Regions from separate parts of the Amycolatopsis sp. NPDC051071 genome, predicted to be linked through region 2. Evidence: riboswitches for the same ligand, from Rfam matches in the RefSeq annotation. Region 2 holds a riboswitch; the other holds the start of a gene.
What was found. A riboswitch is a leader RNA that binds a small molecule or an ion and turns the genes downstream of it on or off. The one in region 2 is predicted to bind glycine.
Positions count from the first base shown of each region.

Region 1 (14,699 bases), on a different contig from region 2:
ACACCGGTCACCGGTCCGGCGTCCGGCTGAAGCGGGTGGTTCGGCAGGAAGGGCGCCAGATGCGCGCGGACGCCGATCGGCCCGATGCCGGGACCGCCGCCACCGTGCGGGATGCAGAAAGTCTTGTGCAGGTTGAGATGTGAGACGTCGGCGCCGAATTTGCCGTACTGCGCGACCCCGATCAGGGCGTTCAGGTTCGCCCCGTCGACGTACACCTGGCCGCCCGCGTCGTGCACCAGCGCGCAGACCTCGCGCACGGTGTCCTCGTACACGCCGTGGGTGGACGGGTAGGTGATCATGATCGCGGCGAGGTCGTCGGCGTGCTCGTCCACAGTGGACTTGAGATGACCGAGGTCGATGTTGCCCTCGTCGTCGCATTTCACGACGACGACCCGCATCCCCGCCATCACGGCACTGGCCGCGTTCGTACCGTGCGCGCTCGACGGGATCAGGCAGACGTCGCGTGCCTCGTTCCCGCGCTCGCGGTGGTAGGCGCGGATCGCCAGCAGACCGGCGAACTCACCCTGGCTGCCGGCGTTCGGTTGCAGGGAAACCGCGTCGTAGCCGGTGATCCCGGCCAGCCAGCGCTCCAGGTCCTTGACGATGGACAGCAAGCCCGCCGCGTCCTCGGCGGGCGCGAAGGGATGCGGCCCGGCGAACTCCGGCCAGGTGATCGGCTCCATTTCGGCCGTGGCGTTGAGTTTCATCGTGCAGGAACCGAGCGGGATCATGCTCCGGTCGAGGGCGACATCCTTGTCCGACAACGCCCTCAGGTAGCGCAGCAGCGCGGTTTCCGAGCGGTGCGCGTGAAAGACCGGATGCGTCAGGTACGCACTGGTGCGACGGAGATCCGGCGGGAAACCGTCCGCGGTATCCGCGTCCAGGGAGTCCACATCGGACACCGCGATACCGAACGCCTTCCATACCAAGGAAAGATGCTCACGGGTCGTCGTCTCATCGCAGGCGACGGCGACGTGGTCCGCGTCGGCGGGCCGGAGATTGACACCGAGTTCCCGTGCCGTGGCGACGACTCCGGCCGCGCGGCCGGGGACGGCCACCATGACGGTGTCGAAGAACTCGCAGTGCACGACATCCACCCCGCTCTCGGCGAGCCCCGCCGCGAGCACGGTGGCCATCCGGTGGGCGCGGTTCGCGATGGCACGCAAGCCTTCCGGCCCGTGGTACACCGCGTACATCGACGCGATGACCGCCAGCAGCACCTGCGCGGTGCAGATATTGCTGGTCGCCTTCTCGCGGCGGATGTGCTGTTCGCGGGTCTGCAGTGCGAGCCGGTACGCGGGCGCGCCGTCGGCGTCCTTCGACACCCCGACGAGCCTGCCGGGCAGCTGCCGTTCGAGACCTTGCCGGACGGCGAGGTACGCCGCGTGCGGGCCGCCGAAACCCATCGGCACGCCGAACCGCTGCGTCGAGCCGACCGCGACGTCCGCGCCGAGTTCACCGGGCGACCGCAGCAGGGTCAGCGCCAGCGGATCCGCGGCCATCACCACGGCCGCGCCGAGCGCCTTGGCCTCGGCGATGGTGTGGTCCCATTCGCGGACGGCACCGGACACACCCGGATACGACAGCAGCACACCGAAGAAGTCGCCGCCGAGGCCGAGTCCGGTGATGCCCTGGGACAGGTCGGCGGTCACCAGTTCGATGCCGAGCGGTTCGGCGCGGGTGCGCAGCACCTCGATCGTCTGCGGGAGGGTGTCCTCGTCTACCACGAACCGGTTCGATCGCGGTTTGCCCGCCCGGCGGACCAGCGTCATCGCCTCCGCGGCCGCGGTCGCTTCGTCCAGCATGGACGCGTTCGCGATCGGCAGGCCGGTCAGGTCGGCGACCATGGTCTGGAAGTTGAGCAGCGCTTCGAGGCGGCCCTGCGAGATCTCCGGCTGGTACGGCGTGTACGCGGTGTACCAGGCCGGGCTCTCCAGCACGTTGCGGCGGATCACCGGCGGGGTCACGGTGTCGTGGTAGCCGAGGCCGATCATCTGGACCATCGGCCGGTTCCGCGCGGCCAGCGCGCGAAGTTCGGCGAGTGCCCCGGTCTCGGTGGCGGGTGGCGGCAGGTCCGGCGGCGTCGCGGAGTCCCGCAGCGACGCGGGAACGGCCCGCTCGGCGAGTTCGTCCAGGGAGCCGACGCCGATGACGTCGAGGATGCGTGCGAGTTCGTCCGGGCCGGGACCGATATGCCGGTCCGCGAAGGGAGTTCCGGCTTCGAGTGCGGCCAGTGAACCGGGCTCCATCGGGGACCTCCCAAGACGCGGGGGCGGGGCCGGGACGGATTGTCCTGGCCCTCCCCACTCTGTCCGTACCCCGTGGGGCGCCTGAGAGTTTCACCCGTGGGTTGAGTCGGGCTTGCACCGTCGGCGGAGCCGCCAGGTGGTGACCTGACGACTCACTTTCCAGAGGCGTCTCGTCCGCGCGGTCCAGGGTGCCTGAGAGGTTCCGGGGAGGACTTGCTCCTTCGGCGCCGAGCTGTTATCGGCTCGGTCTCTCCCGCGCGGATTCGTCGACCGCGGAAGTGAGCCTACCCTGCCGCGCGCGCGGCTTCATGATCAGCCGGTGCGACGTGCGTTACGGCGTTGCGTGAACTCGTCCGGCGTGACGGTTTCGATCACGCCGCCGTCGGCGCGCTCGGCCTGGAACTCGTGGATGGTGCCGCTGATCTCCTGCATCGCACCACTGACGGCGATACCGAAAACGCCCTGCCCACCCTGCAGTAAATCGACGATCTCCTCGGGCGAGGTGCACTCGTAGACGGTGGTGCCGTCGGAGAACAGTGTGACCTTCGCGAGGTCGCGGACGCCGCGCAGGCGCAGGTGATCGACCGCGACCCGGATGTTCTGCAGTGAGACACCCGTGTCGAGCAGACGCTTGACGACCTTCAGGACAAGGATGTCCTTGAACGAGTACAGCCGCTGCGAACCGGAACCGTGCGCGGTGCGGATACTCGGCGCGACCAGCTTCGTCCGGGCCCAGTAGTCGAGTTGCCGGTAGGTGATCCCGGCGATCTGACAGGCGGCGGGACCGCGGTAGCCGACGAGTTCGTCCGGAAGGGAAGAATCGGGAAACAGCTCACCCTGCTCGCCGTCAGCGACCGGAACGAGCGGCTCTTGAGGGCTACCAGCCTCGACCACGCCATGCCTCCCCTCGCCCGACCTGGCGGCCGGCGAACAAAGCCGCGCGGACCCACGTGAGTCCGCACCGGAGTCAACCGTCAAGACGAATGCCCCAGACATCCGAATCACACCTTGGCGATTTACCTCCATTGACGGTAAGCGCGTCCGGCAAAGCGGTCAACGCGACGCGCGGTGAACCTCAAGCTCTTCTTGAGGCTTGTTGGGGACACTCCCCCGAACGGCCGTACGGTTACCCGGTTGCCACGTTTACTCAGCCATGTTAATTTTTACTCATGCAAGTAACTCCGTCATCAGAGAGCGCCGTCGTCGAGGTTCAGGCGGAACTCGGACTGTCGGTCACCGAGGCCGCCCGGCGAGCCCAGATCATCGGGGCCACGATCGCGACTATTTCCGATCTCGGCTACCACAAGACGTCTTTCGCGAAGATCAAAGAACGGGCCGGGCTGTCCAGCACCCGGATCATCTCGTACCACTTCACCAACAAGGCAGGCCTGATGCAGGCCGTGGTCACCACCGCGACCGGGATGAAGGACAAGTTCCTCGAGGAGCGGATCCAGGGCACGACCGACCGGGCCGGGCTGCTGCGTGGCTACATCGAGTCGGAGATCGCGTTCCTCGGTTCGCACCCGCAACTCGTACGGGTCATGGTCGAGATGGCCTCCAGCGGATCGGATACCGAAGGCTGGTTCATGTCTGCGCCGATCGTCGAAGAGTTCCGCACCGGGCGGCTCGAACGCCAGCTGCGGCAGGGGCAGCAGGAAGGCGCTTTCGGCGGCTTCGCGCCGGACGTCATGGCGCTGTCGATCGCACAGGCCATCGACGGCGTCGCCGCGAAGTTCGCGGCGGACCCGAAGCTGGACCTGGAGCGGTACGGGCGGGAACTGGCGGACCTGTTCACCCGGGCGACCGCGGCCTGAGGTTCACTTCCCGTTCAGGCTCGATCCACCCGAACCCCGCCTTCGCACCGCACGCGAGAAGAAGGGGCGGCGCCACCGGCGCCGCCCCTTTCTTTCAAGATCTCGCGATGCGGATCAGGTATCCGCGCCGCGGAAGTCCTCAGGTGACACGGAGTCGAGGAACTCGCGGAACTTCTCGACCTCGTCCTCCTGCTCGTCGGGGATGATGAGGCCCGCTTCCTCCAGCACCGCGTCGACGGCGTGGATCGGGACCCCGACCCGCAGCGCCAGCGCCACCGAATCGCTCGGCCGCGCGGAAACCCGGATGTCCCCGTCGAAGACCAGTTCCGCGAAGAACGTGCCTTCCTTCAAGTCGGTGATGACGACCTGTTCCAACTCTCGGCCCAGCGCTCCGATGACCTCTTTGAGCAGGTCATGGGTGAGCGGACGGGCCGGGCGGACTCCCTGCTGCTCCAAGGCGATGGCGGTGGCCTCCACCGAGCCGATCCAGATCGGCAGGTATCGCTCGCCTTCGGTTTCCCGCAGCAACAAGATCGGCTGATTCGCGGGCAGCTCCACCCGCACGCCGACGACGCGCATTTCGCTCATCGGGCTTCGCCTCCCTCTCGTGCGCACGGGCCGCAACGCTTGTCTCGACGACCAAGCGACGCTGATGAACCCGACGCTACCCGTCTTCCGAGCGCTGTGCTCGCTGTCTCCGACATTCTCGGTTCGCCGCGGCAAACCCACTCTCACGGTACGGCATTGGGTGCCGAACATTCAGTCATTGACAAGTGGCCGCACAGCGGTTTCCTGTCCTCCGAAACCGTTCAACCACCCGTGACGGCCCGTATTCCCGCCTTCACAAGGAGCGTATGTAACGCTACGGACAGTGCCGCGAGCTCACGGACGACCTCGTCGCCCCTCGCTTGGGCGTCCTCGTCACGGTGCCGATACACCGGGGTCACGATCTGCTCCAGCAGGCCGACTTCGCGGTCGGCCGCGGCGCGGAAGGCACGCAGATGTCTCGGCTCGATACCGAATTCGGTCATCGCCTTCACGGTCTTGGCCACGACGACCGCGTCAGGGTCGAAGAACCCCGCCGCGCCTGGGCGAACGAGACCGTATTGCCGCAGCTCAGCGAGGGTGGCGGCGTCGATTCCCGCCTGGCGCAGCAGATCTTCCTCGGTCAGCCTGATCTCGCGATCGCATTCGAAATCCCCGGGGGACGGCAGTCCGCCGTTCTCCCCCGGGGCTTCGAGCGAAACAAGTTTTCGCGGCGGTCTCGGTACCTCCGCCGAGGGCGCGGCGCCCTGATCCGCCGCGTCCAGCTGTTCCTTGATGACCTTCAACGGAAGGTAGTGATCCCGCTGGGCGGACAGGACGAACCGCAACCGCTCCACGTCCGCCGGAGCGAACTGCCGGTACCCCGAAGGCGTCCGACCTGGCTGAACCAGACCTTCCGCCTCGAGGAACCGGATCTTGGAGATGGTGACATCGGGGAAGTCGCCACGCAGTTGTGCCAGCACGGCCCCGATGCTCAACCCATCGCGCTGCGACGCATCCCGATCAGGCCGCCCGGCCGCAGTCACTGTGCCCCCTGGCCCCCGGAACCCGGACCGGTCAGGAAGACCAGGCGGAACTTGCCGATCTGTACCTCGTCGCCACCGGCGAGAACAGCCTGGTCGACCGGCTCGCGGTTGACGTAGGTGCCGTTGAGGCTGCCGACGTCGATGACGACGAACTCCCCGCCCTCACGGCGGAACTCGGCGTGCCGCCGGGAAACCGTGACGTCGTCGAGGAAGATGTCGCTGTCCGGGTGCCGTCCCGCACTGGTGGTGTCGCGGTCGAGCAGGAAGCGCGAACCCGCGTTCGGGCCGCGCTTGACGACCAGCAACGCGGAACCGGCGGGAAGCGCGTCCACGCCCTGGACAGGGGCCTCGGCAGCCGGAGGAGCCTCGGTGCCTTCGACGTCGGCCAGGAAGTCGGCCCGGAAGACAGAGGTCCGCTCCGGAGACTGCTCCGGGGGAACGCCGGGCCCGTCGTTCGTGCTCACCTGAGCTCTCCTAACGCATGTGTGTTGCCACTACTCAAGAACGTGCAGAGGTCAAACGTACCGTGCCTGATCGAATCTCCGGCCCGCGGCTCCCCCTACTCCGGTCAAGGGGCCGCAGCCTGCGGCTATTCCTTGATCAGCGCCTGGTACGCCTCGGCCTCGAGCAAAGAATCGACCGAACTCGCGTCGTCGAGCCGGAGCTCGATGAGCCAGCCCTCGCCGTAGGGATCGCTGTTGATCAGCTCGGGTGACTCGGTCACCGCGTCGTTGGTCGCGACCACCTCGCCGTCGAGCGGGGCGAACAGCTCCGAAACGCTCTTGGTCGATTCGACCTCGCCGAACGCGTCGCCGGCGCCGACCTGCTTGCCGACCTCGGGGAGTTCGACGAACACGACGTCACCGAGCTGGTCTTGCGCGTACTCCGTGATGCCCACGCGTACGAGCCCGCCGTCGCGCACGGAGACCCACTCGTGCTCCTCGGTGTAGCGCAGTTCTTCTGGAGTGGACAACGCCGCTCCCCTTTCTCAAGCCCTCACTTGAAACCGACGCGCGCAGTTTCGCATCCCGCCGGACCGCGCGCCCGGCGCCTCCCGTTAGCCGGCTTGTCCGGCCGAACGCAGCGCCCGCACCGTCTGGACGACGTACAACACGCCCGAATAGACGTACAGGACCGCACCCCACGCGGTGAAGGCGTAGCCGATCGGACGGGCGATCGAGGCGATGTCGGAACCACCCTGGGTGAGCAGCAGGAACGGGAAGGCGTACATCAGCACGAAGGTCGCGCCCTTGCCGATGTAGGTGACCTCCGGCGGGGCGAACCCGCGGTGACGCAGCAGCAGCACGCAGACGCCCAGGACTGCTTCCCGGATGACCAGCGGAACCACGAGCCACCACGGGATGATGTCGCGAAGCAGGAACGCGATCAGCGTCGCGAGGATGTAGAGCCTGTCAGCGGCGGGGTCGAGCAGCTGACCGAGGCGTGACATCTGGTTGAGCCAGCGGGCGAGCTTGCCGTCGAGCCAGTCGGTGAGCGCGCTGAACACGAGCAGCGCGAGCGCCCAGCCGTCCTCCTTCGGGCCGAGCAGCAGCCACAGGAAGACCGGCACCCCGGCGAGCCGGAGGATCGAAAGCATGTTGGGAACGTTCAGAGCCTGCCGTAGCAAAGAAGGCTCTTCGCTGGTCACGCTCGGTTCGGGGGGCGTACTCACCCGCTCAGCCTAGCCAGTGACGCCCGCGTCGCCCGGCGTCAGCTGGCCCGGGTGTGGCTCCAGCCGCGGCGTTGCAGATCCGCGCTGGTCAGGGCCACCGGCCTGCCGCGATGATCGGTGCCCATCCAACGGGTGTGCCCCGTGGAACTCTCCAGGACGTACGGGCGGCCGCCGCACCAGACGACGGTGCACGGGGCTGTCGGTGGCAGCTCCGCGCTCGCCGGTGCGGTGGCCTCGAATGACGCGGGGTCGAGCTGTTCGTCGGTCTTCATCGCTCTCACGGTTTCGGTGACGGGGACTGGGACACGCCGGAGCGCTACCTTTGTTTTCGGCGGAACAGGCGTCGGCGTTAACCACCCGGCGCCGGATTCGTCCGATCGGTTCGCGACGGCAGCAGCGTGTTGTCGCGCTGTGAACGGCATGTTAATCGTCCACAATGGACAGTGAATGAGCGGTCCTCGCGTATCGCCGTGCCGCCGACGCGATAACCTCCCGCGAATCGAACGTGGATCAATGCCACGGCATCGGGTCCGGCCAGGTCAGAATGGGCGGGCCACGACCGGCCGACGAAAGGATCGCCTTGCCCGTCTCGACGACCACGGGATCGTGGCGGCGTCTGCTCGCGGCCGTCCTCGCCGCCGGAACACTCACCGCCTGTTCGAGCGAAGGGCCGCCACCGCCTGTCACCTCCGCGCCGCCGCCACCGTCCGCGCCCCCTTCGAGTACTTCCAGTCCTTCCGTGCCACCGATTCCGTCGCAGACCGCGCCGAGTCCGTCCGCTGCCCCGAATCCCGCCCCCAAGCCGAAACCGGCTGAACCGGTACAGGGTTCGTGCGGCACGGTCACCGCGGCGAGCGGGCTGACACTTCAAGTGCTCAACGGGCCGGGCGTCTCCTGCGCCGACGCCACCGGGATCGTCGGCTCGTTCCACAAGACCATCGCCGGCCGCCAGTCCGCGGGTTCGGACGAGCCGGTCAGCGAGACCGTCGACGGCTGGCTGTGCGTTTCCGGGGCACCCGCCGCGCAAGGCGGCACCAGTTGCAGCAAGGGCGAGCAGAACGTGTTCGCCGCCGTCGTCCCCGTCGAATGAACCATCCCCGAGAAGAAGGGCCCATGAAGAGCCTCTCCGTACTTCCCGCCGGCCTCACCATCCTCACCGCCGTCCTGTTGAGCGGTTGCGGAGCGGATCCCGCCCCCTCGGCCGCGCCGGCGCCGCCGTCCTCACCCGCCGCCGACCACGCCCTTGCCGGAACGCCATGCGGCGACTTCGCCGGCCCGCAGGGCGCGAAGAGCAAGGTCGTCGTCCGGGGGAAGACCGAATGCGCCGAGGCGACACAGGTGCTGACGGACTACTTCACGAAGCTGACGCCCGCCGAGGCCGCGTCGCCGCAGGGCCCCGGCCCGGTGGTGATCGGCGCGTGGACGTGCGGCAGCGGGCCGAACGATCCGGTGACCAGTTGCTCGACCGAGGACGAACGGCAGATCGAAGCCACCCGCTCCTGAGAGAGCCGCACGGTGCGAAGCCCCGCTTCAAGTACATGAAGGCCCCCTTCCTTGCGCTAGGCGCACGGAAGGGGGCCTTCATGTACTTCGGGAAGGTGACGTCCTAACGGGACTTACCACTCGCGACCCGGCCCCTCTTGCGGCGCGAAGTAAGAGTCTATTAGACTCAAACTAGGCTCACCAGCGACGACACCGTGGTCACGGCGACTTCAGCCTGATCTGATGCCTGCTCGACGAGCTGCACGGCGCCCTTCACCATCCCCGAGACAGGAGCCTGACCATGGGACACGGACAGTGGGACGACAACGCCTACGCCGCGGCGAAAACCTTCCGCGCGGCCAAGGGTGAGGACGATTTCGGCTACACCGCCGGCTTGCGCGGCAGGCCCGCGACCGAATGGCGGGTCGCGCCCGCGCTCGATCCGGCGGACGCCGTCCGCGAGTGCCGGGACTCGGCCGATCACGCGGACTCGACGCCGATCGCGGTGCTGTTCGACGTCACCGGTTCGATGCGCCGGGTACCGAGGATCATGCAAGGCAAGCTCGGGAAACTTCACGGCCTGCTGAAGCGCCGCGGGTATCTGGCCGACCCGCAGGTCCTGTTCGGCGCGATCGGCGACGCCGACAGCGACCGGGTCCCGTTGCAGATCGGGCAGTTCGAGTCGGACAACCGGATGGACGAGCAGCTGCGCACGATCTTCCTCGAAGGCGGTGGCGGTGGGCAGAAGAGCGAGTCCTACGAGCTGGCCGCCTACTTCATGGCCGAGCACGTGGTCACCGACGCGTGGCAGAAGCGCGGCCGCAAGGGATATCTGTTCCTCATCGGCGACGAGCTGAACAAACCCGCACTCGAAGCACGGCACATCCGGCGCGTCATCGGCGACAACGTCCGGCAGGACATCGATCCCGCGTCGGTGTACCGGGAACTGGCCCGCAAATGGAACGTCTACTACGTCCTGCCGAATCAGTCGTCGTACTACCACGACCCGGAGATCGGCGAGCACTGGAACAGCCTGCTCGGCCAGAACTTCCTCAAACTCGACGACCCCGGCGCGGTCTGCGAGCTGATCGCCGCCACGATCGGGCTACAGGAGCGGGTCGTCGACGTGGACGGGGCGCTCGCCGACCTCGCCGAGATCGGTTCGGCCGCCGAGAGCGCGGCGGTCGGCAAGGCCTTGGTGAAGCTCGGCGGCAAGACGCTCGTCAAAGCGGCCGTGCCCGAACGCGCGGTGCCGCGATGAGCGTCCTGGACGGACACGTGGTGGTGGTCGGGCTCGGCTTCGGCGACGAAGGCAAGGGGGCCGTGGTCGACGCGCTCTGCGCCGACCGGCCCACCACCGCCGTCGTCCGCTTCAACGGCGGCGCGCAGGCCGCGCACAACGTCGTCGCGGAGGGACGGCACCATACGTTCAGCCAGTTCGGGGCGGGCACGTTCGCCGGCGTGCCCACCCACCTCTCGCGGTTCGTGCTGGTCGAGCCGTTCGCGTTGGCCGCGGAGGTACGGCAGCTGGAAACGGCGGGCGTCCGGAATCCGCTCTCGCTGCTGAGTGTGGACGGCCAAGCCCTGCTCACGACCCCGTTCCACATTCACGCCAACCGGGCACGGGAGCTTGCCCGCGGCGGCGGACGGCACGGTTCGTGTGGCAAGGGCATCGGCGAGACGGTCTGGTACTCGCTGCTGTCCGGAGCCGCCCCGGGTGACGTGGTGGAAAGCCAGGAGGTGATCGGGACGCCGGGTGCGGCGCCCACGGTCGCCGACTGCGCCCGGCCATCGGTGCTGCGACGCAAACTCGACGCGCTCGCCCGGTTCTACGCCCCGCTCGCCACGCCGTCGCATACCGTGGACGAACTCGTGGCGACGTACCGGGATTTCGCCGGCGCGATACGGATTACCGACGGGGACGAAACGGGGCGGCTCGCCGACGCCGGGAGGCTGGTTTTCGAGGGAGCGCAGGGGGTTCTCCTCGACCAGCACCATGGGTTCGCACCGCATACGACTTGGTCCACCACCACCCCGCACAACGCGCGCGAGCTGCTGGGCGGGCGTCCGCACACCGTCCTGGGTGTCACGCGGACCTATCTCACGCGGCACGGCGCGGGGCCGCTGCCGACCGAGTCGGCCTCCGTGCTCGCCCGCTTTCCCGAGGCTCACAACGGCACCGGCGAGTTCCAGGGCGCGTGGCGGGCGGGGCACCTCGACGCGGCATTGCTGGACTACGCGATCGCGGCGTGCGAAGGCGTGGACGCCCTAGCGGTGACCCACCTCGACGCGACAGGGCTTCGAGTCGTACCTGCCGACGGCTCCCGCGCCGTCGGGCTTCCGGATCCCTTGGCGTGGTTCCACGACCGGCTCCCGGTGGCAGTCACCGGCTACGGCCCGGACCGCGCCGACTACCGGATCCCGGTCGCCGCGGCCGCCGGGGCACGGTCGACAATCAGCGTGTGATCGACTCGACTCCGGTGTCCGTGGACGTCCTGGTCCTGCGCTTCGACCCCGAGGCCAGGACCGTGCTGCTGGGCGTCGCGCCGAGAGCCGCCGAGCCGTTCGCGGGGGATCTCGCGCTGCCCGGGGTGCTGCTCGGGGTCGGGGAACGGCTGCGGGACGCGGGTGCCAGGGCGGTGGTCACCAAACTCGCCCTGCCGCCGGGCACGCTCACGGCGACGGGGCAGCTCATCACCTTCGACGAGCCGAATCGCGACCCTCGCGGGCCCACCCTGTCCGTCGCGTTGTGGGCGACGACCAATCCCGGGCCGGCCGTCAGCGAGAACGTGCTGTGGACGCCACTGGACAAGGTGCCCCCGCTGGCCTTCGACCACGACCGGATCGTGGCCGACTGCCGTCCGCTGCTTGCCGACCGGCTGTGGCGGGACACCGGGTTCACCGCCGGGCTGCTGGGGCGGATCTTCACCACGGCGCAGGCACTGGACGCGTCCGAGGCACTGACCGGCGACCGGCCCTATCCGGCGAACCTCGGCCGGACCATGGAGCGGGTCCCTGGCTTGCGACGCACCACCGAACACGCGGCCGCCCTCCCCAAAGGAGGACGGCCGCCTTCGCTGTGGCAATGGGAATGACGGGTCAGATCCCGCAGGACGACGCCGACCACAACCGGCCGGACCGGTGCGCCACCTGCGTGTGGTCGTCGTGGCCGGGGTAGCCCGGCCCGAGAATCTCACTGAACCCGTGGTTGCGGGCCTGCCGCGCGAGTCCGCAGAAGCCCTGCGCGCCCGCGCCGAGGTCGACGGCGTCCCGTAAAGATGACGGCTGCCCGTGGCGCCGCCGACCGCTCCCGGTGTGTCATGAGGGGTCCCCATCGGACACTTTTCGTCCTATGGGGACCCCTCATGACGGGTAAGTCAAACGTGGCGTGGTGCCTGGGCTCGCTGTGACCGACTTGTTCGCGGGGTTGGCGGCCGGAGCGACGGCGTGACTCGCGTGCTTGAGCACGTAACTCGCGTGCTTGAAGCCGTAACTCGCGTGCTTGAGCACGTAACTCGCGTGCTTAAAGACGGAACTCACGTGCTGGATGCCGAACTCACGTGTGCCGAGTCTGAGCACGCGAGTCACGGCTTCAACACGCGAGTGCGGTGTCGGGCCCCTGAAGAGTCCGCTCCGGCCGCCGAATCAGTCACGCCACGTTTGCCTTACCCCTCAAAATGACACACCGGCGCGAACGGCCCGTTACTTGCGAATTTCGCAAGTAACGGGCCGTTCATGGCACCTGAGGTCAGCCCTTCAGCTGCGGAAAGTCCTCCTCGCGGAACTCCCCCGCCGGCCGCCCGGCCGCGTCGTTCTCCCGGCCCCGCAACTCGACGCGACGGATCTTGCCGGAGATCGTCTTCGGCAGTTCCGCGAACTCGAGGCGCCGGATTCGCTTGTACGGCGCCAGATGCTCACGGCAGAAGGCCAGAATGGACTCCGCTGTCCCGGCTGTCGGCGGGTGTCCGTCGGTGAGGACGACGTACGCCTTCGGCACCGCGAGCCGGATCGGGTCCGGCGCCGGGACCACGGCCGCCTCGGCGACGGCTTCGTGCTCCAGCAGGACACTTTCCAGTTCGAACGGCGAGATCCGGTAGTCCGACGCCTTGAAGACGTCGTCCGTCCGGCCCACGTACGTGATGTAGCCGCGTTCGTCGATCGAGCCGACGTCGCCGGTGTGGTAGAAGCCGTTCGCGAAGGCCGCGGCGGAGCGCTCCTCGTCGTCCGCGTAGCCGGTCATCAGGCCGACCGGACGGTGATCCAGGTCGAGGCAGATCTCTCCCTCTTGTGCTCGCTCGCCGGTGACGGGATCGACGAGCGCGACGGTGAACCCGGGGAGCGGGCGGCCCATCGAGCCGGGGACGACGTCCTGGCCGGGGGTGTTCGCGATCTGGACGCTGCTCTCCGTCTGCCCGAAACCGTCGCGAATCGTGACTCCCCAAGCCTTTTCGACCTGATCGATCACTTCGGGGTTGAGCGGCTCGCCCGCGCCGACCACCTTGCGTGGCGGGGTCTTCAGCACGGTCAGGTCGGCCTGGATCAGCATCCGCCACACCGTCGGCGGCGCGCAGAAACTGGTGATGCCGCAGCGGTCCATCTGCGCCATAAGCGAAACCGCGTCAAAGCGCGCGTAGTTGTAGAGGAACACCGTCGCCTCGGCGTTCCACGGCGCGAAGACGTTGCTCCACGCGTGTTTCGCCCATCCCGGCGACGAGATGTTCAAATGGACGTCACCCGGTTCGAGACCGATCCAGTACATGGTGGACAAATGCCCGACCGGGTACGAGACCTGCGTGTGCTGCACCAGTTTCGGCTTCGCGGTGGTACCCGAGGTGAAGTACAGCAAGAGCGGATCGCCCGCGGCTGTCGGCCCGTCCGGGGTGAACTCGTCCGGTTCCTCGTAGGCGTCCACGAAGGACTTCCAGCCCTCGACGGGGTCGCCCACCGTGATCCGCGTGTAGTCCCCGGGGACGTTCTCGAACTTGTGCACGTCGGCGGAGCGGATCACGACGTGCTTCGCCGCGCCCCGCTCGACCCGGTCGGTGAGGTCGGCCGGGCCGAGCAGGGTCGACGACGGAATGATGACCGCGCCCAGTTTGATCGCGGCGAGGATGGTCTGCCACAGCTCACCCTGGTTGCCCAGCATGAGGATCAGCCGGTCACCGCGTCGGACGCCGAGCGAGCGCAGCCAGTTCGCGACCTGGTTGGACCGGCGCGCCATCTCCGGATAGGTCCAGCGGTTCTCGATGCCGGTCTCTTCGACGATCCACAACGCGTACCGGTCCTGGTTGGCCGGATCGGCCGCGATGACGTCGAACCAGTCCAGGGCCCAGTTGAACTCGGCCGGGCGGGGCCAGCTGAAGTCCCGGTACGCGGTTTCGTAATCCTCGCGATGGGCCTGCAGATAGTCCCGCGCCTCGCGGAACGTGCGGTGTGCCTCCGAAGCGCTCACGATCTTCCTCCTGGTCCGCTGGATGGCCGCCGGTTCTTTCTACTCTCCCTTGAACTCGGGCGCCCGCCGCTCGAGGAAGGCCTGCACGGCCTCGCCGAGGTCCTTGCTCGGCAGGAACGCCGAGTTCCAGGCCGAGACGTACCGCAGGCCTTCGGCGACCTGGCGTTCGGTGTTGGCCGAAAGGACGTTCTTGGTGCCTTGCACGACCAGCGGCGGGTTGACCGCGATATCCAGCGCCAGTTTGCGGGCCTCGGCGAGCAGCGTCTCCTGGTCCGGGCAGACGTCGTTGACCAGGCCGATCTTCTCCGCGCGGGCCGCGTCGATGTCCTTGCCCGTCAAGGCCAGTTCACGTAGATGCCCCTCGCCGATGATCGGCGCGAGCCGCTGCAGGCTGCCGAGGTCGGCGACGATCGCGACCTTGACCTCCCGCACGCTGAACTTGGCGTCCGTGCTCGCCAG
Region 1 covers NZ_JBFBBY010000062.1:8,040-22,738, reverse strand. Annotated here, with positions in the region: gene gcvP (aminomethyl-transferring glycine dehydrogenase) at 1-2,249, opposite strand, end outside; glycine riboswitch at 2,419-2,515, opposite strand; gene AB0M65_RS20880 (MerR family transcriptional regulator) at 2,562-3,143, opposite strand; gene AB0M65_RS20875 (TetR/AcrR family transcriptional regulator) at 3,419-4,063, shown strand; gene AB0M65_RS20870 (bifunctional nuclease family protein) at 4,178-4,651, opposite strand; gene AB0M65_RS20865 (MerR family transcriptional regulator) at 4,873-5,634, opposite strand; gene garA (glycogen accumulation regulator GarA) at 5,631-6,098, opposite strand; gene gcvH (glycine cleavage system protein GcvH) at 6,224-6,607, opposite strand; gene AB0M65_RS20850 (CDP-alcohol phosphatidyltransferase family protein) at 6,692-7,306, opposite strand; gene AB0M65_RS20845 (hypothetical protein) at 7,345-7,578, opposite strand; gene AB0M65_RS20840 (hypothetical protein) at 7,817-8,152, opposite strand; gene AB0M65_RS20835 (hypothetical protein) at 8,178-8,396, shown strand; gene AB0M65_RS20830 (hypothetical protein) at 8,420-8,809, shown strand; gene AB0M65_RS20825 (hypothetical protein) at 9,090-10,049, shown strand; gene AB0M65_RS20820 (adenylosuccinate synthetase) at 10,046-11,254, shown strand; gene AB0M65_RS20815 (NUDIX hydrolase) at 11,251-11,883, shown strand; partial or broken gene AB0M65_RS20810 (D-Ala-D-Ala carboxypeptidase family metallohydrolase) at 11,888-12,096, opposite strand; gene AB0M65_RS20805 (AMP-binding protein) at 12,537-14,240, opposite strand; gene AB0M65_RS20800 (crotonase/enoyl-CoA hydratase family protein) at 14,280-14,699, opposite strand, start outside.
Region 1: linked by a shared signal. The riboswitch ahead of gcvP (aminomethyl-transferring glycine dehydrogenase) and the one ahead of gcvP (aminomethyl-transferring glycine dehydrogenase) in region 2 are both predicted to bind glycine.

Region 2 (14,699 bases):
CCCGGCGGCGGCCATCGCGCTGGCCGAGCCGACCTCGCCCTGGCAGCCGACCTCGGCCCCGGAGATCGAGCCGGTCTGCTTGAGGATCGAGCCGATCGCGCCCGCGGTGAGCATGAACGTCACGATGCCGTCGTCGGAAGAGCCGCGGATGAACCGCTGGTAGTAGTGCAGGACCGCCGGGATGATCCCGGCGGCGCCGTTGGTCGGCGCGGTGACGACACGGCCGCCCGCGGCGTTCTCCTCGTTGACCGCCAGCGCGTACAGGCTCACCCAGTCCATGGCGTACAGCGGATCGCCGACGCCGTCTTCGGCGAGCAGCTTCTCGTGCAACGCCTTCGCCCGGCGCGGCACCTTCAGCCCACCGGGCAGGACGCCTTCGTGCTCACAGCCGTTGTGCACGCATTCCACCATGACCTGCCAGATCTCCAGCAGGCCTTCACGGACCTCCTCGCGCGTACGCCACGAGAGTTCGTTGCGCAGCATGATCTCGCTGATCGGCAGTCCGGTGTCCGCACAGTGCTTCAGCAGGTCCGCGCCGGTGCGGAACGGGAATTCCAAACTCGTCGAATCCTCGACGACGACAGTGTCGGTCTCGTAGGACTCGTCGCGCACGAAGCCACCGCCGACCGAGTAGTAGGTGCGCTCGCGCAGCACTTTCCCATCGGCGTCGAACGCACGGAAGATCATCCCGTTCGGATGCGCGGGCAACGACTTCCGCCGGTGCATGGTCAGATCGGTGTCCTCGGTGAACACGATCTCGTGCTCACCACGCACCTTCAGCAGGCAGGATTCGCGGATTTCCGCGACCTTGCCCGCCACGGTGTCGGTGTCGATCTCCTCCGGACGCTCCCCGGACAGCCCCAGCAGGACGGCCTTGTCGCTGCCGTGCCCGAACCCGGTCGCGCCCAGCGAACCGAACAGTTCGGCTTGGACACGCGTCGTGGCTGGCAGGTCGCCGTCGTCGGCGAGACCGTCCACAAAGGTCAGTGCGGCACGCATCGGGCCCACCGTATGGGAGCTGGAGGGGCCGATGCCGATCGAAAACAGGTCGAAGACGCTGATCGCCATTGATCTGCCCTCCTTCCTATCTGGCCAGCAGTGAGCTGGCTTCTTGGGCCGCGGGCCCTTCGGCGGCAAGATGGGCCAAGTTCTCCGACAGCGCTTCGCCGCGGTGAGCCTTCGTCTGCGCGAACAAGCGCCCGGCCCGATACGACGAGCGTACGAGCGGCCCGGCCATCACACCAGCGAAACCCATCGCTTCGGCTGCGTTCGAATGCTCGACGAACTCCTCGGGCTTGACCCACCGGTCCACCGGGTGATGCCGGGGAGAAGGCCGCAGGTACTGGGTGATCGTGAGGATTTCGCAGCCCGCGTCGACCAGGTCCTTCATCGCCGGAGCCACCTCCTCCGGCGTCTCGCCCATGCCCAGGATGAGGTTCGACTTCGTCACCAGACCGGCCTCACGAGCCCGCGTGATGACTTTCAGCGATCGCGCGTACCGGAAACCGGGACGGATGCGCTTGAAGATGCGCGGCACCGTCTCCACGTTGTGCGCCAGCACCTCAGGCCGCGAACCGAACACCTCGGCCAGTTGCCCCGGATCGGCGTTGAAGTCCGGGATCAGCAACTCCACCCCGGTACCCGGGTTCAACGCGTGGATCTGACGCACGGTTTCGGCGTACAGCCACGCGCCGCCGTCTTCCAGATCGTCGCGGGCGACACCGGTCACCGTCGAATAGCGCAACCCCATGGCCTGCACCGACTCCGCCACCTTGCGCGGCTCGGTCGTGTCCAGCGCGGCAGGTTTGCCGGTGTCGATCTGACAGAAGTCACACCGACGCGTGCACTGATCGCCACCGATCAGGAACGTGGCCTCACGGTCTTCCCAGCACTCATAGATGTTGGGACAACCGGCCTCCTCACACACGGTGTGGAGGCCTTCACGCTTGACGAGTCCCTTGAGTTCGGTGAACTCCGGCCCCATCCGCGCCCGCGTCTTGATCCACGGCGGCTTCTTCTCGATCGGAGTCTGCGCGTTGCGGACTTCGAGACGGAGAAGTTTGCGGCCCTCGGGCACAGCGCTCATCGGTTGAGATCCGCGTACAGCGGGTGCTTCTTCGCCAGCAGTTCGACCCGGGCGGACAGCGACTGGCTCAGCGCCTCGTCGAAGTCCGGGCGCAGCGCCTCGGCGATGATGTCGGCGACTTCGGTGAAGTCGTCGGCGCCGAAGCCGCGGGTCGCGAGCGCCGGGGTGCCGATCCGCAGGCCTGAGGTGATCATCGGCGGACGCGGGTCGAACGGGACGGCGTTGCGGTTGACCGTGATCCCCACCGAGTGCAGCCGGTCCTCGGCCTGCTGGCCGTCCAAGGTGGAGTTGACCAGGTCGACGAGCACCAGGTGCACGTCGGTGCCGCCGGTCAGCACCCGGACGCCCGCTTCGGCGCAGTCCGTGCGCGAAAGGCGGTCGGCCAGGATCTTCGCGCCTTCGAGGACACGCTGCTGGCGTTCGCGGAACTCCTCGCTCGCGGCGACCTTCAGCGCGACGGCCTTGGCGGCGATGACGTGCTCCAGCGGACCGCCCTGCTGGCCGGGGAACACCGCCGAGTTGATCTTCTTGGCGAGTTCCTGGCGGCAAAGGATGATGCCGCCACGCGGACCGCCGAGGGTCTTGTGCGTGGTCGTGGTGACGATGTCCGCGTAGGGCACTGGGCTCGGGTGCAGCCCCGCGGCGACGAGACCGGCGAAGTGCGCCATGTCGACCATGACCTTCGCACCGACCTCGTCGGCGATGCGGCGGAACTCGGCGAAGTCGAGCTGACGCGGGTACGCCGACCAGCCGGCGATGATCAGCTTCGGCTTGTGCTCCTTGGCAAGGCGCTCGATCTCCTCGACGTCGACGATCCCGGTCTCCTTGTCGACGTGGTAGGCGACGACGTTGTAGAGCTTGCCGGAAAAGTTGATCTTCATCCCGTGGGTCAGGTGACCGCCGTGGGCGAGGTCGAGACCGAGGATGGTGTCGCCGGGGTTGAGTACGGCGACCATGGCGGCGGCGTTGGCCTGCGCGCCCGAATGCGGCTGGACGTTGGCGTGCTCGGCGCCGAAGAGGGCCTTCGCGCGGTCGATCGCCAGCTGCTCGATGACGTCGACGTGCTCGCAACCGCCGTAGTAGCGGCGGCCGGGGTAACCCTCGGCGTACTTGTTGGTCAGCACCGAACCCTGCGCTTCGAGCACGCCAACCGGGGCGAAGTTCTCCGACGCGATCATTTCCAGGGTCGACTGCTGGCGGTCGAGTTCGGCGGCGACGGCCGCGGCGACCTCGGGGTCCACTTCGGACAAGCTTGCGTTGAACATGGATCAGCTCTCCTGGGTGAGCACGGCGTAGGCCTGGGCGTCGAGCAGGGCGGGCACGTCGCCGGACAGACGCACCTTCAGGAGCCATCCTTCGGTGTAAGGGTCCGAGTTGATCAGCTCGGGGGTGTCCGTTGTGGCTTCGTTCACCTCGACGACCTCGCCGTCCACGGGGGCGTACAGCTCGCTGACCGACTTGGTCGACTCGACCTCGCCGAACACCTCACCGGCGGTGACGGTGTCACCGACCGAGGGAAGCTGGACGAACACGATGTCACCGAGCGACTCGGCGGCGAAGGCGGTGATGCCCACGGTGGCGACGCCGTCGACGACGTTCAGCCACTCGTGTTCCTTCGTGTACTTCAGGTCCTGGGGGATGCTCATGGTTGCGAAAGGGCCTTTCAGGCGCGGGAGTAGAAGGGCAGGGCGACGACCTCGACGGGCTCGATACGGCCCCGGATGTCGACGGAAAGCTCGGTGCCGGGTTCGGCGTGTTCCCGGTCCACGTAGGCCATGGCGATCGGGTAGCCCAGGGTCGGCGACAGGGCGCCGCTGGTGACCTCGCCGATCTCGGTCTCGCCGGACAGGACGGTGTAGCCGTGTCGCGGCGCGCGGCGACCGGAGCCCTTGAGTCCGACGCGAACGCGGGGAACGTCCTTCTTGGACAGTTCCTCCAGCGCGGCCTTGCCGACGAAGTCACCCGGCTTCTCGAACTTGACGACACGGCCGAGACCGGCCTCGAACGGGCTCAGCTGGAGGCTGAGTTCGTTGCCGTACAACGGCATCCCGGCTTCGAGACGAAGCGTGTCGCGGCAGGCGAGACCGGCTGGGAGCAGCCCGTGCGGCTCGCCGGCCTCGGTGAGGATGCGCCAGACGGCGGGTGCCTCGCCGGCCGGGACGTACAGCTCGAAGCCGTCCTCGCCGGTGTAGCCGGTGCGGGCGAGCAGGACGTCATGGCCCTTCACGACGGCCGGGACGCTCGCGTAGTACTTGAGCGCGCCGAGGTCGGCGTCGGTGACGGCGCCGAGGATCTCGACGGCCTTCGGGCCCTGGACGGCGATCAGCGCGACGTCCTCCGACTTGTTGTCGACGACCGCGTCGAATCCGGAGACCCGCTCGGCCAGTGCTTCCGCGACCACGGCGGCGTTACCCGCGTTGGCGACGACCAGGAACTTCTCGTCTTCGAGGCGGTAGACGACCAGGTCGTCGAGCACGCCGCCGTTCTCGTCGCAGATCATCGTGTAGCGCGCCCGGCCCGGCTTGACGCCGGACAGGTTGCCGACCAGCGCGAAGTCGAGGGTCTCGGCCGCCTGCGGGCCCTTCACCTCGATTTCGGCCATATGGGAGAGGTCGAACAGCCCGGCCGTCTCACGGACCGCCTTGTGCTCCGCCAGTTCGCTCGAATAGCGGATCGGCATCGACCAGCCCGCGAAGTCGGTGAACAACGCACCCAGTCCTTTGTGGACTCCGTGCAGGGACGTCTCTTTCGACATCAAGTGCCTCAGTTCTCGTAGGCGTTGAGCGGCGGGCAGGAGCAGACGAGGTTACGGTCCCCGCGCGCACCGTCGATGCGGCGCACCGGGGGCCAGTACTTGGCCTTGCGGTTCACTCCGGCGGGGTACACCGCGAGCTCGCGGTCATACGGCAGATACCATTCGCCGACCAGGGTTTCGGCCGTATGCGGCGCGTTGCGCAGCGGGCTGTTGTCCGCGGTCCAGCGGCCCTGCGCGACGGCGTCGATCTCCGCGCGGATGGCGATCATCGCCTCGATGAACCGGTCGATCTCGCCGAGGTCCTCGGATTCGGTCGGCTCGACCATCAGCGTGCCCGCGACCGGGAACGACATGGTCGGGGCGTGGAAACCGTAGTCGATCAGGCGCTTCGCGACGTCGTCCACGCTGACGCCGGTCTCCTTGGTGAGCCCGCGCAGGTCGAGGATGCACTCGTGCGCGACCAGGCCGTCCTGACCGGTGTAAAGCACCGGGTAGTGCTGGTTGAGGCGCTTGGCCACGTAGTTCGCCGCGAGGACGGCGACCTGCGTCGCGGCGGTGAGCCCGCCCGCGCCCATCATGCGGACATACGCCCACGAGATCGGCAGGATCGACGCCGAACCGAACGGGGCGGCGCTGATCGGGCCGACACCGGTCGAGGGGCCGGCCTTCTCCAGCAGCGGGTGATTCGGCAGGTACGGCGCGAGGTGCGCGCGCACCGCGACCGGGCCGACGCCGGGGCCACCGCCACCGTGCGGGATGCAGAAGGTCTTGTGCAGGTTCAGATGCGAGACGTCGCCGCCGAACTCACCCGGCTTCGCCAGGCCGAGCAGGGCATTGAGGTTCGCGCCGTCGACGTAGACCTGGCCGCCCGCGTCGTGGACGATCTTGGCCAGCTCGTCGATGCCGTGCTCGTACACGCCGTGCGTGGACGGATATGTAACCATAATGGCTGACAAACTGTCGCGGTTGGCCTCGACCTTGGCGCGCAGGTCTTCGAGGTCGACATTGCCCTCGTCGGTGCACTTGACCACGACGACACGCATCCCGGCCATGACCGCGGAAGCCGCGTTCGTGCCGTGCGCGGACGACGGGATCAGGCAGACCTCGCGCTCGGTCTGGCCGTTCGCGTGGTGGTAGGCGCGGATCGCGAGCAGGCCCGCGAGTTCACCCTGGCTGCCCGCGTTCGGCTGCAGCGACACCTTGTCGTAGCCGGTGACCTCGGCCAGCCAGCCGGCGAGCTGCTCGATCAGGACGTGGTAGCCCTCGGCGTCCCCGGCCGGGGCGAACGGGTGGATCCCCGCGAACTCGCGCCAGCTGATCGGCTCCATCTCGGTGGTGGCGTTGAGCTTCATCGTGCAGGAGCCGAGCGGGATCATGCCGCGGTCGAGCGCGTAGTCCAGATCCGACAGGCCGCGCAGGTAGCGCAGCATCGCGGTTTCGGAACGGTGCGAGTGGAAGACCTCGTGGGTGAGGTACTCGCTCTCGCGGTTCAGCCCGGCGGGCAACGCGCTCGTCCCGGCAGCCGGGGCGTCGATGCCGAAGGCGTTGAGCACCTTCGCGATGATCACCGGCGTGGTGACCTCGTCGACGGCGATGCGGACGTGGTCGGCGTCGACCGGGCCGAGGTTGATCCCGTTTTCGCGGGCCACGGCGACGACGGCTTCGGCCTGCCCGGGCATGCGGGCGAGGACGGTGTCGAAGAAGCCCTCGTGGACGACCTCGACACCGCCGGTGCGGAGGGCGTCCGCCAGCCCGGCGGCGAGTTCGTGGACACGGGTGGCGATGCGCTTGAGGCCGTCCGGGCCGTGGTAGACCGCGTACATCGCGGCGAGCACGGCGGGCAGCACCTGCGCGGTGCAGATGTTCGAGGTCGCCTTCTCGCGGCGGATGTGCTGCTCACGGGTCTGCAGCGCGAGGCGGTACGCGGGGTTGCCGTCGGCGTCGACCGAGACACCGACGAGGCGGCCGGGCAGCGAACGCTCGAGGCCGGCGCGGACGGCCATGTACCCGGCGTGCGGTCCGCCGTAGCCAAGCGGGACACCGAAACGCTGGGTGGAACCGGCCGCGATGTCCGCGCCGAACTCGCCCGGCGCGGTGACCAGCGTGAGGGCGAGCAGGTCGGCGGCGACCGTGTACAGCGCACCGGCGGCCTTCGCGGTCTCGGAGATGGCGGAGTAGAAGCCCGCGCCGCGCAGTACGCCGGAAGCACCCGGGTACTGGACGACGACGCCGAAGAACTCCTCCGGCAGGCCCGTGAGCAGGTCGCGGACCTCGACCTCGACACCCATCGCCTCGGCGCGGGTGCGCACGACGGCGATCGTCTGCGGCAGGCATTCGGCGTCGAGGACGACCTTGTTCGACTTCGCCTTCGACACGCGGCGCATCAGCATGACGGCCTCGGCGACCGCGGTGGACTCGTCGAGCAGGGAGGCGTTCGCGGTGGCGAGACCGGCCAGCTCGGAGACCATGGTCTGGAAATTGAGGAGGGCTTCGAGACGGCCCTGCGAGATCTCCGGCTGGTAGGGCGTGTACGCCGTGTACCAGGCCGGGTTCTCCAGCACGTTGCGGCGGATGACCGCCGGGGTGACCGTGTCGTGGAAGCCGAGACCGATCATCTGCGTCATCGGCTTGTTCAGCGCGGCGAGCGCGCGAAGCTCGGCGATGGCGTCTTCTTCGGACGCGGCCGGGGGAAGTTCGAGGTCACGGGTGACCCGGATCGCGGACGGGACGGCGGCCTGCACCAAGGCGTCGAGGCTGCTGTAGCCGACCTCGGCGAGCATCTTGGCCTGCTCGGACTCCGAGGGGCCGATGTGCCGGTCGTCGAAGGACGTACTGGTCAAGGGAGCTCCTTTACTCAGGCGCCGGATAGACCGGTGCGCTGGGAACTCCCCCTCTGTCATGGCACCTGAGAGTTTCACCGCCCGTGGAGGACGACTTTCACCTTGGGTGAGGCGCACTTGCGCGCCTGCTTTCCAGAGTGGCCTCGCGGAAGCGGTAGTGGGTACCTGAGAGATTCCGGGGAGTTTGCTCCTTCGGTGCCCCACCACGTTCGTGGGGGCTCTCCCGCTCCAGCTCAACGGCCCTGTCTGCAGTTGTGCGCATACCGTACCTGCCGCGTTCGGCACGCGTCTACTTCAGGACGGGCACGTCACTTTTGTCCCGTCCGGCCGGACGGGATGCCGCACACGCGTGCTTGAAGGCGCGACTCGCGTGCTTGAAGGCGTGACACGCGTGCTTGGAGGCGGAACTCGTGGATTACAGCGGGGTGACGTAGGCCCCGGAGATACCGCCGTCCACCAGGAACTGCGAAGCCGTGATGAACGAGGCGTCGTCGCTGGCCAGGAAGGCGACCGCGCCCGCGATCTCCTCCGGTTCGGCGAACCGCCCGACGGGCACGTGCACCAGGCGGCGCGCGGCCCGCTCGGGGTCCTTCGCGAACAGTTCCTTCAGCAGCGGCGTGTTCACCGGCCCCGGGCACAGCGCGTTGACCCGGATGTTCTCCCGCGCGAACTGCACGCCCAGTTCCCGGCTCATCGCCAGCACCCCGCCCTTGGACGCGGTGTAGGAGATCTGCGACGTCGCCGCGCCCATCACCGCGACGAACGACGCCGTGTTGATGATCGAGCCCTTCCCCTGCCGTCGCATCTGCGGCAACACGGCCTTGCAGCACAGGTACACCGAGGTCAGGTTGACCTTCTGCACCTTCTCCCACGCGTCGATGCCGGTGGTCAGGATCGAGTCGTCCTCGGGCGGGGAGATGCCGGCGTTGTTGAACGCGACGTCGACCGAGCCGAATTCGTCCACTGTGGTCTGGAACAGGGCCTCGACCTGGTCCGCGTCGGTGACGTCCGCCTGGATGAACAGGCCGCCGACCTCCTCGGCCGCGGCCTTGCCCGCCTCGGCCGAGATGTCGCCGATGACGACCTTCGCGCCTTCGCTCGCCAGACGCCGCGCGGTCGCGAGCCCGATACCGCTGCTGCCGCCGGTGATGACCGCGACGCGGCCCTCGAAACGCTGAACCATTATTCCTCCGTACTGATGAAGACGTTCTTGGTCTCGGTGAAGGCGTCGAGGGCGTCCGGGCCGAGTTCGCGGCCGAGCCCGGACTGCTTGAATCCGCCGAACGGCGTCCAGTACCGGACGGACGAGTGCGAGTTCACCGACAGGTTCCCCGCTTCGACGCCGCGTGCGACGCGGAAGGCGCGGCCGACGTCGCGGGTCCAGATCGAACCGGAAAGCCCGTACTCGGTGTGGTTCGCCATGGTCACCGCGTCCGCCTCGTCGGCGAACGGGACCACCGCGACGACCGGGCCGAAGATCTCGTCCGAGGCCAGCGGATGCCGCAGGTCCGGCGGGGTGACGACGGTCGGCGCGAACCAGTAGCCGGGACCGGCGGGCGCGCTGCCCCGGAACGCCACCGGCGTGCTGTCGTCCACATAGGACGACACCTTCGCGTGGTGCCCGGCGGAGATCAACGGCCCCATCTCGGTCACTTCGAGCCGCGGATCCCCGACGACGACGCCCCGCACGGCGGGCTCCAGCAACTCCATGAACCGGTCGTACACACTCGTCTGCACCAGGATCAGCGACCGTGCGCAGCAATCCTGACCGGCGTTGTCGAACACGCCGTACGGCGCCGTGGCCGCGGCCTTCTCCAGGTCGGCGTCGGCGAAGACGATGTTCGCGTTCTTGCCGCCCAGCTCCAGCGTCACCCGCTTCACCTGCGCGGCGCAGCCCGCCATGATCTGCTTGCCGACCTCGGTGGAGCCGGTGAAGACCACCTTCCGTACCGCCGGATGGTCCACGAACCGCTGTCCCACCACGGATCCCTTACCCGGGAGCACCTGGAAGACGTCCGAGGGGATCCCGGCCTCGCGCGCGAGTTCGCCGAGGCGGATCGCGGTCAGCGGGGTGAGTTCCGCGGGTTTGAGCACGACGGTGTTGCCCGCGGCCAGTGCGGGTGCGAAGCCCCAGCCCGCGATCGGCATCGGGAAGTTCCACGGCACGATCACGCCGACCACGCCGAGTGGCTCGTGGAACGTCATGTTCACCCCGCCGGATACCGGGATCTGCGTGCCGTTCAGCCGTTCGGGCGACGCGGAGTAGTACGTCAGCACGTCGCGGACGTTGCCTGCTTCCCAGCGCGCGTTGCCGATCGTATGCCCGGAGTTGGCGACCTCCAGCTGGGCGAGGTTCTCGATGTCGGCGTCGACGGCGTCGGCGAACCGGCGCAGCAGCCGCGCCCGGTCTCCGGGGGATACCGCACGCCAGGCCGGGTAGGCCGCCTGAGCGCGGGTGATCGCCGCGTCGGTCTCCTCGGCCGAGGTCAGCGCGACCGACCTCACCACGTCCTCGGTGGCGGGGTTGATCACCTCGTACACCGCCGACGTGTTCCCTCCCTCGGAGGCGGCGTCGTACTCGGTCATGCGCGCTCCTTCGCAGCTGTTACGAGTGCCTCGAAAAGCCTTGCTTCGTCAGGATTCTGTTCGGGATGCCATTGGACGCCGAGTACGAAATCGTCACCGGGCAGCTCGGCCGCCTCGATGGTCCCGTCGGCGGCCCAGCCCGTCGCGACCAGCCCGTCACCGAGCTTGTCGATCGCCTGATGGTGGTAACACGGCACCTTGACCTCGGTGCCGAGGATCGACGCGGCCCGGCTGCCCTCGGCGAGGGTCACCGTCGTGGTGCCGAAGGTCGCGGGCGCGGGCTGGTGATCCGCACTGTCCAAAGTGTCCGGCAGATGCTGGGCGAGCGTCCCGCCCAGCGCGACGCTGAGCACCTGCAACCCCCGGCATACCCCCAAAACCGGCTTGCGCGCGGCCAAAGCGGACTTGAGCAGCCCGAACTCGAAGGCGTCCCGGTTCGGCCGGGTGTACGTCGTCGCGTGCTGCTCCTGGCCGTAACGCGCAGGCTCGATGTCGGCGCCGCCGACCAGCACCAGACCGTCCACGGCGGACACCAGCCGGTCGTGCGCGTCACTCACCGGCGGCAACAGCACGGGGACACCGCCCGCCGCGGCGATACCGTCCACGTAGACGCGGTGCAGCAACGCGGCTTCGGTCTCCCACACCAGGAACTTCGCGGGCTCCAGGTAGCAGGTGAGCCCGATCAGAGGGTCAGAGCCTTTCGAACCCACGGATCCTCTCCCAGTCGGTGACGGCGGCGTCGTACGCGGCGTTCTCGACCTTCGCCGCGTTCAGATAGTGGTCGACGACCTCGTCCCCGAACGCCGTCCTGGCGAGTTCACTCTGGTCGAGCAGCGCCGCGGCCTCCCTCAGCGTCGTCGGCACGGTCGGCTTGCCGGAGCCGTAGGCGTTGCCATGGAACTCCGGCTCCAGCTTGAGTTCGTTCTCGATGCCGTGCAACCCGGAGGCGATCAGCGCGGCGACCGCGAGATACGGGTTCACGTCGCCGCCCGGGACACGGTTCTCGGTGCGCAGTGATTCGCCGTGCCCGACGACGCGGAGCGCGCACGTGCGGTTGTCGGTACCCCACGCGACCGCGGTCGGCGCGAAGCTGCCGGGGACGAAACGTTTGTACGAGTTGATGTTCGGCGCGAGGAAGTAGGTGAGTTCGCGTAGCCCGGCGAGCTGACCGGCGAGGAAGTGCTCCATCAGCGGCGAGAACCCGCCGGGGCCGTCGCCCGCCAGCACGGCCTCGCCCGAGGTGGAGCGCAGGCTGAGGTGGATATGGCAGGAGTTGCCCTCGCGTTCGTTGTACTTCGCCATGAACGTGAGGCTCTTGCCCTCCTGCGCGGCGATCTCCTTGGAGCCGGTCTTGTAGATACTGTGGTTGTCGCAGGTGGTCAGCGCGTCGGCGTAGCGGAACGCGATCTCGTGCTGGCCGGGGTTGCATTCGCCCTTGGCCGACTCGACGTACAACCCGGCGCCGCCCATGTCGTTGCGGATCCGGCGCAACAGCGGTTCGATCCGCGAAGTGCCGAGCATCGAGTAGTCGACGTTGTACTGGTTGGCCGGGCGGAGACCCTGGTAGCGCTTGTCCCATGCCGACTCGAAGGTGTCGTCGAAGACGATGAACTCCAGCTCGGTGCCCACGTGGGCACCGAGACCGAGCGCGGCCAGCCGATCGAGCTGCCCGCGCAGGATCTGACGGGGCGACGGGGCCACCGCACCGCCCTGCACCCGTTCGAGGTCGGCGAGGACGAGCGCGGTGCCCTCCTGCCACGGCAGCAAGCGCAGTGTGTCGAAGTCCGGGCGCAGGACGAAGTCGCCGTAGCCGGTCTCCCAAGACGACATCTCGTAGCCGTCGACGGTGTTCATGTCGACGTCGACCGCGAGCAGGTAGTTGCACGCTTCGGTGGCGTGCTCGACGACCTCGTTGAGGAAGTACTCGGCGGCGCAGCGTTTGCCCTGCAGCCTGCCCTGCATGTCGGTGATGGCCACCAGCACCGTGTCGACGGTGCCGTCCTCGACGAGTTCCCGGAGCCGAGCCAGTGTGAGCATGCCGCGCCTGTTCGCCATCAGCCTCACCTAAAGGTTCGAAGCGGTACCTTTACGGCTTCTTCCTACCGGGTCGACTGGAGCCGGTCAACTTGGCCAATGGTCTAGTTCGCTATCCATTGCGGACTGTAGTTGATCCCTGGGCGGATTGTCTGTGTTGCCCGGCTGAGAAGATGCTGTGAATCCCGCCGGACCGGGAGGAGATCCGCACCTCCGGAACGTTGTACGGATCAAGAGAGGTGAGAAGGAATGACACAGGCATTCACGCAGCAGTCCACGTTCACCGAGTCCCAGGGACGGGCTCAGCTTCCGACGCTGCCCAGCGGGTGGCCGATCGGCTCCTACGAGTCGTACTCCGATGCGCAGCGTGCGGTCGACCACCTCGCGGGGACGGACTTCCCGATCACCGACGTCACCATCGTCGGGGTCGAACCGATGCTGGTCGAGCGGATCGCCGGGCGGATGGGCTGGAGCAAGGTGCTGACCAGCTCGGCACTGTCCGGCGCGATGTTCGGTATGTTCCTCGGCCTCGTGCTAAGCCTGCTGAACCCGGGCGCCGGACTGGTGCCGATCCTCGTCGGCCTCGTCGGCGGTATCGGCTTCAACCTGCTGTTCGGGGCGTTGGGGTACGCGGCTTCGAAGAACAAGCGCGGCTTCATCTCGCAGAGCCAGCTGGTCGCCCGGCGCTACGACGTCCTGGCCCAGCCACGCAACGCCGAGAAGGGCCGCGCCCTGCTGGCCGACCTGGCAGCCAGGAGCGCGTTCCTCCACTGAACCGCCTGAAGTACATGAAGGCCCCCTTACTTGCGCTAGACGCAAGGAAGGGGGCCTTCATGTACTGAGGAAGGGGACGGCCCCCGACGGTCCGCCCCCGCCCCGGCCACCTAGCGCGTCGGCTGGGTGGGGCTCGACGGCGGCACCGCGGAAGACGAAGGCGGTGCCTGCGGCGTGGAAGGCGGTGCCTGCGGCGTGGCGGACGGCGTCACGGGTGAACCCTTCGGGATCGCCGCGCTGAACGGGACGTCGGTCTTCTCCTCGCAGTAGGAGCGGTTTCCGTTGTAGCCGTTGAGGTTCCCGTAGTTGTCCTGCACGCCTCGCTCGAGCCGCGGCCGCGGATACCGGTTGTCGTTACCGGCCGTCCGCTTCTCACCGGAGCTCTTCTCGCAGGCGTAGCGCGTCGTGCTGAGCGGACGGCCGTTCTCGTCGTAGAGGTAGATCTCGGTCAGCGGCTTGCCCTCGGCGTCGAACGCGTAGATGTTGTCCACGCCCTGATTTCCGTACATCAGCTGCGGATTGCCGTAGGTGTCGTTGTAATTCGGCGGGTAGCCGTCGTACGAACCGCTGCCGTACGACCGTTTCGCGATCAGGTCGACCGCCGCGCCGGCACCGCCGAGCATGCTGCCGATGACGAACGCGGAGATCGGCAAGGCCAGCCACAGCAGCCGTCGGTCGGCCTTCAGCTTCGGGCCAGCCCAGACCACCGCGATGGCCGCCAGCAGCATCAGCGGCAGCAGCAGCACGGCCCCGGTGTCGCGAACCACGAGCAGCAGGCCGAATATGACCAGCACCGCGGCGCACAGGATCCACCACGCCGGCTTGAGCGAGCGGAAGTAAGTCAGCCCCTTGCCGTTCCGGTTGGCCTGGAACGACGTCGCGGTCTCGCGAAACTTGACGACCTCGGGTAGTTCCGCGATCGGCCCGACGCCCTTGCGGACCACGTACGCGACGCTGATAGCGAACACGGGGGCCACCAGAAGCACGCCCACCAACGGTTCCACCCGGACCCACACCGCGGCCGTGAAGCCGAACAGCGCGAACCCGCCCACCGAGAACATCAGTCCCCAGAACGCGAAACGCGCCCCGCCGATCCCGGTCTTCACCTTCACCACGGTGGTCTTGTCACCCGCGTCGGCCGGACGAGCCGGATAGCCGCCGGACGCCCGCAGTTCGGCGGCGTAGCTTTCGGGGCTGCCCAGTCGCTCGATGAGCGCGTCGACTTTGGCGTTCTCCCCCAGTTCCGCTTCCATTTCGGCGAGATGGGGACGGACGTCTTCGAGGATTTCCTCGACTTCGCTTTCGGGCAGGTCGGCGAGCGCGCTCCTGACCCTCGCCAGATACACCCGCACGGCGGTCGGATTCTGCGTGCTCATGCTGCCTCTCCCAACAGGCTGTTCATTGTCGAAGCGAAAGTCCGCCAGGTCTGCCCCGATTCTTCGAGGCGTTGGCGACCCGGTTCGTTGAGGCTGTAGTACTTCCGGTGCGGGCCTTCCTCGCTCGGCACCACGTACGACGTCAGCAGGCCTGCCTTGTACAGCCGCCGGAGCGTCCCGTACACCGATGCGTCGCCCACCTCCTGCAACCCCGCGATCCGGAGTCTTCGGAGTACGTCGTAGCCGTA
Region 2 covers NZ_JBFBBY010000008.1:89,308-104,006, forward strand. Annotated here, with positions in the region: gene AB0M65_RS04750 (L-serine ammonia-lyase) at 1-1,068, opposite strand, end outside; gene lipA (lipoyl synthase) at 1,085-2,086, opposite strand; gene glyA (serine hydroxymethyltransferase) at 2,083-3,351, opposite strand; gene gcvH (glycine cleavage system protein GcvH) at 3,355-3,732, opposite strand; gene gcvT (glycine cleavage system aminomethyltransferase GcvT) at 3,750-4,841, opposite strand; gene gcvP (aminomethyl-transferring glycine dehydrogenase) at 4,850-7,681, opposite strand; glycine riboswitch at 7,725-7,827, opposite strand; gene AB0M65_RS04780 (3-oxoacyl-ACP reductase) at 8,097-8,864, opposite strand; gene AB0M65_RS04785 (aldehyde dehydrogenase family protein) at 8,864-10,267, opposite strand; gene AB0M65_RS04790 (gamma-glutamyl-gamma-aminobutyrate hydrolase family protein) at 10,264-10,977, opposite strand; gene AB0M65_RS04795 (glutamine synthetase family protein) at 10,958-12,322, opposite strand; gene AB0M65_RS04800 (general stress protein) at 12,551-13,075, shown strand; gene AB0M65_RS04805 (hypothetical protein) at 13,186-14,451, opposite strand; gene AB0M65_RS04810 (PadR family transcriptional regulator) at 14,448-14,699, opposite strand, start outside.